2 linked regions of the Roseateles amylovorans genome follow. The protein of the gene in region 1 interacts with the protein of each later gene in a pairwise test. Links are inferred from orthologs where the notes say so. Each region holds a gene or a part of one and is shown on either strand. Other genes may lie near its edges.

Evidence for each region. Proteins that work in one complex are often made in the same cells at the same time.
Region 2: the proteins of gyrA (region 1) and gyrB interact in binary tests that used the Escherichia coli proteins (3 or more experiments, as listed by UniProt). The link is inferred for Roseateles amylovorans from one-to-one orthologs.

What each region holds. Positions count from the first base shown.
Region 1 is NZ_CP104562.2:4,003,142-4,007,779, reverse strand. The notes cover bases 1,365-4,638. They hold gyrA (DNA gyrase subunit A), read right to left. Parts: upstream 4,271-4,638; coding sequence 1,565-4,270; downstream 1,365-1,564. Other genes in these bases: ompA (outer membrane protein OmpA), read left to right, coding at 4,544-4,638; N4261_RS16615 (DUF2059 domain-containing protein), read right to left, coding at 1,365-1,562. In the rest of the region: serC (3-phosphoserine/phosphohydroxythreonine transaminase), read right to left, coding at 1-798; more of N4261_RS16615, read right to left, coding at 945-1,364. UniProt on the Escherichia coli protein: A type II topoisomerase that negatively supercoils closed circular double-stranded (ds) DNA in an ATP-dependent manner to maintain chromosomes in an underwound state.
Region 2 is NZ_CP104562.2:2,713-6,530, reverse strand. What follows is about bases 682-3,818. They hold gyrB (DNA topoisomerase (ATP-hydrolyzing) subunit B), read right to left. Parts: upstream 3,446-3,818; coding sequence 917-3,445; downstream 682-916. Other genes in these bases: dnaN (DNA polymerase III subunit beta), read right to left, coding at 3,566-3,818. Outside these bases: N4261_RS00020 (IS3 family transposase), read left to right, coding at 1-465. UniProt on the Escherichia coli protein: DNA gyrase negatively supercoils closed circular double-stranded DNA in an ATP-dependent manner to maintain chromosomes in an underwound state.

The DNA.
Region 1 (4,638 bases):
GCTGAAACCCTTGAGCCACTGGAACACGAGGCCGGCGACGTAGATCGCGAAGGTCGGCGGCGTGTTGAACATCGATTCGGCCTGCGCCACCAATTGGTAGTTGAAGGCGCTGGGGCAGATGGGCAGGGCGCGATCGAGCAGGTCGTCCCGCACGATGACCAGGGTCAGGCCGGCGGGGCCGATGTTCTTCTGGGCGCCAGCGAAGGCCAGGCCGACCTTCGACCAGTCGACCGACCGCGAGGCCACATGCGAGGAGCAGTCGATCACCAGCGGGGCATCGCTGCCCAGGGCCTTCAGGTCGGGCAGTTGATGAAGCTCCAGGCCGTCGATCGTCTCATTGCTGCAGACATGCACATAGGCGGCGTCGCGGCTGAGCTGCCAGTCGGTGGCGGGGATGAGGTCGAGGTAGCGGCCGTCGGCATTGGCGCAGTCGGCGGCGATGCGGACCTCGGCATAGCGACGGGCTTCGGCCGCACTCTTGTGGGACCAGGTGCCGCTGAGCACCACGTCGACGATGCCGCCCCGCGAGAGGTTCATCGGGACGATCGCGTTCTCGCCCAGGCCGCCGCCCTGCATGAACAGGATGCGGAAGTGGTCCGGCACCTGAAGCAGCTCGCGCAGGTCGCGCTCGGCCGCTTCATAGATCGAGGTGAATTCGCGACCGCGGTGGCTCATCTCCATCACGCTCATGCCGCTGCCGTGCCAGTCCAGCATCTCTTCGGACACGCGACTCAAGACCTCGTGAGGTATGGCGGCGGGACCCGGGGAGAAGTTGAATGGGCGGCTGGCTTGCGTCATGGATGGGAGATGGCGGTGCAGTCGTTCAGGAAAGACAAGGGGCGGGCGGCGTCGGGAAGCCTGGGCTTCGCGGCATCGCCCGCCGGTATCCGGCGTCGTGAGGAGGTCCGCCGAGCGGGCTTCCCACGACGCCAGTGTGCGCCGATTTACTTCTTCGGCGCGGGGGCAGCGGCCTTGGGGGCTGAGGACTTGGCGCCCGGAGCCGGCGCGGCCGGGCCGGCTTCCAGACCGAGTTGCTTGGCCACGGTCTGCTGCAGGGCGTTGAAACGCTCATCCAGCTGCTTGCCGTTGTCGTCGATCAGCTTCTTGGTGAAGGCCTGCTGCAGCTCGGGCGCGGTGTCCGCGAACTTCTTGCTCACCGGCGATTCCAGCCAGGCCACGAGTTGCTTGAGCTCGTCTTCGGTGAAGCGCTCGTCCAGCATCACGCCCATGGTCGACGGGGCCAGCTTCTGGCCCTTTTCCACCAGCCCCGGACCGTTGTCTTCCATGAACTTGCGCAGGTTGGCGTCGATGGCCTTGGCCGTCGCCTCGCGCTTGTCTTCGGGGACGCCGCGCAGTGCCGGCACGATCTTCTGCGCCAGCTCGTTGATCGGGCGGCTCAGCACGCCGATGGTGAGCTGTTCGATGGCGGGCTGCTGCAGCTTCAGGATGCGGGTGATCAGCTCCTTCTTGGCGGGCGACGAGTCGGCCTTCTGAGCCCAGGCGAGCGGGGAGATCAGCAGGGCGGCGGCGATGGCGCCGGCTTGTACAGACTTCAGCAACAAGGTCATTCCTTTGCGTCAGGTTCGGAGCTGTCGCCCGCGGCGCGGGTGTTGTCGGTGCTCGAGGGGGTGGAGGAGGGATCGGTGCCGTCGGCGGCTTCGGCGTCCGGGTCGTCAACAGCGGTTTCGTTCGCATCGTTTTCAACGATGCGTTGCAGACCCGAGAGTTTCGCGCCGGAATCCAGGGCGATCAGGGTCACGCCTTGGGTGGCGCGGCCCAGCTCGCGGATCTCGGACACGCGGGTACGGACCAGCACGCCGGTGTCGGTGATCAGCATGATCTCGTCTTCCGGACGCACCAGCGTGGCGGCGACCACCCGGCCGTTGCGCTCGCTCTGCTGGATGGCAATCATGCCCTTGGTGCCGCGACCATGGCGGGTGTATTCGACGATGCTGGTGCGCTTGCCGTAACCGTTCTCGGTGGCGGTCAGCACGCTCTGGCTCTCATCCTCTGCCACCAGCATCGCGATCAGGCGCTGATCGGGCTCCAGCATCATGCCTCGCACGCCTCGGGCTTGGCGGCCCATCGGGCGGACATCGTCCTCGTCGAAGCGCACGGCCTTGCCGCCGTCGGAGAACAGCATCACGTCATGCTGGCCGTCGGTCAGGGCGGCGCCGATCAGGTAATCCCCATCGTCCAGGTCGACCGAGATGATGCCAGCCTTGCGTGGGTTGCTGAAGTCCTTCAGCGAGGTCTTCTTGACCGTGCCCAGCGCCGTCGCCATGAAGATGAAGTGATCTTCCGGGAAGGTGCGGAACTCGCCGGTCAGCGGCAGCACGACATTGATCTTCTCTTCGGGCTGCAGCGGGAACATGTTGACGATCGGCTTGCCGCGCGCATTGCGCGAGCCTTGCGGCACTTCCCAGACCTTCAGCCAGTACACCCGGCCGCGGTTGCTGAAGCACAGCATCCAGTCGTGGGTGTTGGCGATGAAGAGCTGGTCGATCCAGTCGTCTTCCTTGGTGGCGGTGGCCTGCTTGCCGCGACCGCCACGGCGCTGTGCGCGGTACTCGCTGAGCGCTTGGCTCTTGATGTAGCCGGTGTGCGAGAGCGTGACCACCATGTCGGTGGGGGTGATCAGGTCCTCGGTGCCGAGCTCCTGGGCGTTGTGCTCGATCACGCTGCGGCGCGCGCCCAGCTTGGTCTGGCCGAATTCCTGGCGCAGGTTGGCCAGCTCGTCGCCGATGATGGTGGTCACACGGGCGGGCTTGGCCAGGATGTCGAGCAGGTCGGCGATCTGGGCCATCACGTCGCGGTATTCGCCGACGATCTTGTCCTGCTCCAGGCCGGTCAGGCGCTGCAGGCGCATCTGCAGGATTTCATTGGCCTGGTCGTCCGAGAGACGATAGAGGCCATCCTCCTGCATGCCGTAGGCGGCGGGCAGTCCTTCCGGACGGTAGGCATTGCGGCCACCGGCGGTCTCGGTCTCGGCGCGGGAGAGCATCTCGCGCACCAGCGACGAATCCCAGGAGCGGGCCATCAGCTCGGCCTTGGCCACCGGCGGGGTGGGCGAGCGCTTGATGATCTCGATGAAATCGTCGATGTTGGCCAGCGCGACGGCCAGGCCTTCCAGCACATGGCCGCGTTCGCGGGCCTTGCGCAGTTCGAAGATGGTGCGACGGGTGACGACTTCGCGGCGGTGCTCCAGGAAGACCGTGATCAGGTCCTTCAGGTTGCACAGCTTGGGTTGGCCGTCGATCAGCGCCACCATGTTGATGCCGAAGCTGTCCTGCAGTTGGGTCTGCTTGTACAGGTTGTTCAGCACCACCTCAGGCACTTCGCCGCGCTTGAGCTCGATGACGATGCGCATGCCGGAACGATCGGACTCGTCCTGGATGTGGCTGATGCCTTCGATCTTCTTTTCCTGCACCAGCTCGGCGATCCGCTCCAGCAGGGTCTTCTTGTTCACCTGGTAGGGGATCTCGTCGACGATGATCGACTGACGCTGGCCGCGATCGATGTCCTCGAAATGGACCTTCGCCCGCATCACCACCTTGCCGCGACCGGTGCGATAGCCCTCGCGCACGCCGTTCAGGCCGTAGATGATGCCGGCGGTGGGGAAGTCCGGCGCCGGGATGATTTCCATCAGCTCTTCGATCGAGCAGTCCGGATTCTTCAGCGAATGCAAGCAGGCATCCACCACCTCATTGAGGTTGTGCGGCGGAATATTCGTCGCCATCCCCACTGCAATACCGGCAGAGCCATTCACCAGCAAACTCGGCAGCCGGGTCGGCAATACCAGCGGCTCTTTCATCGAGCCGTCGTAGTTGGGGCCGAAGTCGACGGTTTCCTTGTCGATATCAGCCAGCATTTCATGGGCGATTTTCGACAGGCGGATTTCGGTGTATCGCATCGCGGCGGCGTTGTCGCCGTCGATCGAACCGAAATTCCCCTGGCCATCCACCAGCATGTGGCGCAGGGAGAAGTCCTGCGCCATGCGGACGATGGTGTCATACACCGCGCTGTCACCGTGCGGGTGGTATTTACCGATCACGTCGCCGACGATACGCGCCGACTTCTTGTAGGGGCGGTTCCAGTCGTTGTTCAGCTCGTGCATCGCGAACATCACTCGGCGATGCACCGGCTTGAGGCCGTCACGAGCATCGGGGAGGGCGCGACCGACGATCACGCTCATCGCGTAATCGAGATACGAGCGGCGCATCTCCTCCTCGAGGCTGATCGGCAGGGTTTCCTTGGCGAACTGGGTCATGCGCGTGAAGGCCGCGCGTATGCGAACGCCGGCCTCTGAAGAGAGCAGAAGGGATGCATTCTAAATGCGCCCGCTTGTAGTGCTTGCGCAACAGCTTCATGAACAGGGACGGTGCATGCCGCGAGAATGCAGGCGTCCTGTTGCCCTATGGCACAATCGGTCAGTCCCTAGGAGAAACCCTTGGTACCTATGGTATGCGGGTTGCTCTTGAGGTTTTAGTTCCGACATTGGACGTTTCGCAGGGCAACTGCGGCTTTCCTTGAGAGGAGAATCATGAAGAAATTGAACCGCGTGGCGTCGCTCTTCGCTGTCGCCGCTTTGGCCACCTCGGGCGCAATGGCCCAAACCGTGGACAACTGGCGCGCAAC
Region 2 (3,818 bases), 4.0 Mb from region 1 along the record:
ATGGAAAGGGACGCCGAGGTCACTGATGCGCTTAACGGCGTCGTTGAGCGCAATGGCCGTTGGGGCTTCTGGAAGTGCTTTGACCGGCTACGCCTGGACGGCCGGCCATGGAACCACAAGCGGGTTTGGCGGGTGTACTGCGAGCTGGGGCTGAACATCCGCCGCCGAATGAACCGCCGCATTCCCAATCGAGAACCCGTGCCGCTGGCTGCGGGTTCGTACGTCAATCAGGGGTGGGCCTTGGACTTCATGAATGACGTGCTTTACGACGGTCGCCGGTTCCGAACGTTCAACGTGATCGACGAGGCCGACCGCGAGGCGCTTACCATCCAGGTGGGCCAATCGCTGCCGGCCTCGATGCTGATTCGCACTATGGACCGGCTGGTGGACTGGTACGGCCCGCCGCTGTCGATTCGCATGGACAACAGAGACCGAACAGTATGTGGACTACGTCTTCTTTGCTGACGTCAGAGCGAAGGACCCCAGGTTCAGCAATCGATGGATTGCTCATTGGAGAGCACAGAGGCTTGTTCCGCGTTGACAAGGAATCGATGGCCGTGTCCTTGCTGCGAGCTATGAACGGCGATAACGAAGACGCCAGGTTTAAGAAGGCTGCAGGCAAAGTGCTCAGTGAGTGGCGGCGTCTCGGTACACCTCCAAAGGCTACGCAGTTCGCAAGCGGCTAAGGTCCGCTGGCAGCCTGAAGCGCCCACCCGCGGGCGCCAGCTCACCCAGCGCGAGTGGAGTCAAGCACATGGACATCCCCTCCGCCATCATCAAAGAAAAAAGCCCCTGACTCTTTACGAATCAGAGGCTTGTGCGCGTCATCAGACGGAAAGTCCGGCGCTATCCAGCATCTCCGTCCAGCGAATTCAAGACCTGTCCGGCTAAAACCGTCATCTAACAAACCGGCAGATCAAACGTCAATATTCGCCGCCCTCAGCGCATTCTGCTCAATGAACTCACGCCGCGGCTCGACCTCATCACCCATCAGCATCGTGAACACGCGATCGGCCTCGATCGCATCCTCGATCTGCACGCGCAACAGGCGACGAACCGTCGGATCCATCGTCGTCTCCCACAGCTGTTCCGGGTTCATCTCACCCAGGCCCTTGTAGCGCTGGCGGCCGACGCTGGATTCCGCCTGCGTCATCAGCCAAGCCATCGCGGCGCGGAAGTCGCCGACCTTGGATTCCTTGGCCTTCTCGCCCTCGCCCTTGCGGATCACAGCCTCTTCGGTGACCAGACCCTTGAAGGTCTTGCCCGCCGTGGCCAGCACCTCGTAGTCCGCGCCGTGCACGAAGTCCGCGGTGATGATGCTCGATCGCACATTGCCGTGATGGCGGCGCGAGATGCGCAGCAGCAGCTTGTCGGTGCGAGGATCGGTCTCTGCCGTCACGGTGGCGTCGTGCAGTTGGGACTGCAGCGCGGTGGCGGCGATGTCGGCTGCATCCTTGGTGTCGAGGTTGATCGCCAGGCCGGAGGCCAGCAGGTGCAGCGCTTCGCCGTCCATCCAGGCGGAAAGGCGCTGGATCACGTTCTGCGCGGCGACGTACTGGCGCGCCTTGCCTTCCAGGTCTTCACCCTTGAGCACTGGCCCATTGCCCACGCCCGCGGTGTGCAGCTCGGCATCGTTGAGCGCGACCTTCAACAGGAAGCCATCGAGCTCATGGCCGTCCTTCAGGTACTGCTCCTGCTTGCCGACCTTCACCTTGTAGAGCGGCGGCTGCGCAATGTAGATGTGGCCGCGCTCGACCAGCTCCGGCATCTGCCGGTAGAAGAAGGTCAGCAGCAGCGTGCGGATGTGGGCACCGTCCACGTCCGCGTCGGTCATGATGATGATGCGGTGGTAGCGAAGCTTGTCCGGATTGAAGTCGTCGCTGCCGGCGCCGCGGCCGATGCCGGTGCCCAGCGCCGTGATCAGCGTGATGATTTCGTTGCTGGTCAGCAGCTTCTCGTAGCGCGCTTTCTCGACGTTCAGGATCTTGCCGCGCAGCGGCAGGATCGCCTGGAACTTGCGGTCGCGGCCCTGCTTGGCGGATCCGCCGGCGGAGTCACCCTCCACGATGTAGATCTCGCACAGGGCGGGATCCTTCTCCTGGCAGTCGGCGAGCTTGCCGGGCAGGCCCAGGCCGTCCAGCACGCCCTTGCGACGCGTCATTTCGCGGGCCTTGCGGGCCGCCTCGCGGGCGCGGGCGGCGTCCAGGATCTTGCCGCAGATGGTCTTGGCATCCAGCGGGTTCTCGAGCAGGTAGTCGGTCAGCAGGCGCGAGACGATGTCTTCCACCGGCGCGCGCACTTCGCTCGACACCAGCTTGTCCTTGGTCTGCGAGCTGAACTTCGGCTCCGGCACCTTGACGCTGACCACGCAGGCCAGGCCTTCGCGCATGTCGTCGCCGGCGACCTCGACCTTGGCCTTCTTGGCCAGCTCGTTGTCTTCGATGTACTTGTTGATCACCCGTGTCATCGCCGCGCGCAGGCCGGTCAGATGGGTGCCGCCGTCACGCTGCGGAATGTTGTTGGTGAAGCACAGGACGTTTTCATTGAACCCGTCGTTCCACTGCATCGAGACCTCCACACCAATGTTGGTGCCCTGGTCCGAGAGCTTGTCGCCCTGCGCATGGAAGATGTTGGGATGCAGCGTCGTCTTGCCCTTGTTGATGAACTCGACGAAGCCCTTCACGCCGCCCGCGTAGGCGAAGTTGTCTTCCTTGTTGTTGCGCTCGTCGACCAGGCGGATCTTCACGCCGTTGTTCAGGAACGAGAGCTCACGCAGGCGCTTGGCCAGGATGTCGTAGTGGAACTCGCTGTTCTGGGTGAAGATCTCGGTGTCGGGCAGGAAGTGGACTTCCGTGCCGCGCTTGTCGGTCTCGCCGACCACGCGCATCGGGCTGGTCTCGAAGCCGTCGCGGACTTCGATCAGGCGATCCTGCGGGATGCCCTTCTTGAATTCGATCTGATGGACCTTGCCCTCGCGGCGCACCGTCAGGCGCAGCGTCTTGGACAGCGCATTCACGCAGGACACGCCCACGCCGTGCAGACCGCCCGAGACCTTGTAGCTGTTCTGGTTGAACTTGCCGCCGGCATGCAGCTCGGTCAGCGCGATCTCGGCGGCCGAGCGCTTGGGCTCGTGCTTGTCGTCCATCTTCACGCCGGTCGGGATGCCGCGGCCGTTGTCGATGACGGAGATCGAATTGTCGGTGTGGATCGTGACGACGATGTCGTCGCAGTAGCCCGCGAGCGCCTCGTCGATGGAGTTGTCGACGACCTCGAAGACCAGGTGATGCAGGCCTGTGCCGTCGGACGTGTCGCCGATGTACATGCCGGGGCGCTTGCGGACCGCCTCCAGGCCTTCCAGGATCTGGATGCTGGACTCGCCGTAACCCGTGCCGTCGCCTTGCGGTGCGGGCACGGGGGTGTTCTCGGTATTCGGAGTGTCGCTCATCAGGGGGTACTCGAGGCCGCCACGCGGCCGTTTGTCAATCTGGCTAGAACCCCCGCCTGGCGGGGGCAGGGGATGCGCGACCCACCGCTCCCGACGAGGAGCGACCGGTGCGCAACGACCTTAAATCCTCATCGGCATGACCACGTACTTGAAGCCGGCGTGATCCGGGATGCTCAGCAGCGCGCTGGACGAACTGTCGTTCAGATCGATGCGCACCATGTCCTGGCTCATGTTGGCCAGCACGTCCATCAGGTAGGTCACATTGAAACCGGTTTCGATCTGGTCGCCGCCGTAGTCAATCTCGATCTCTTCCTTGGCCTCTTCCTGCTCGGCATTGCTGGAGGCAATCGACAGCAGACCCGGATCGAAGGCT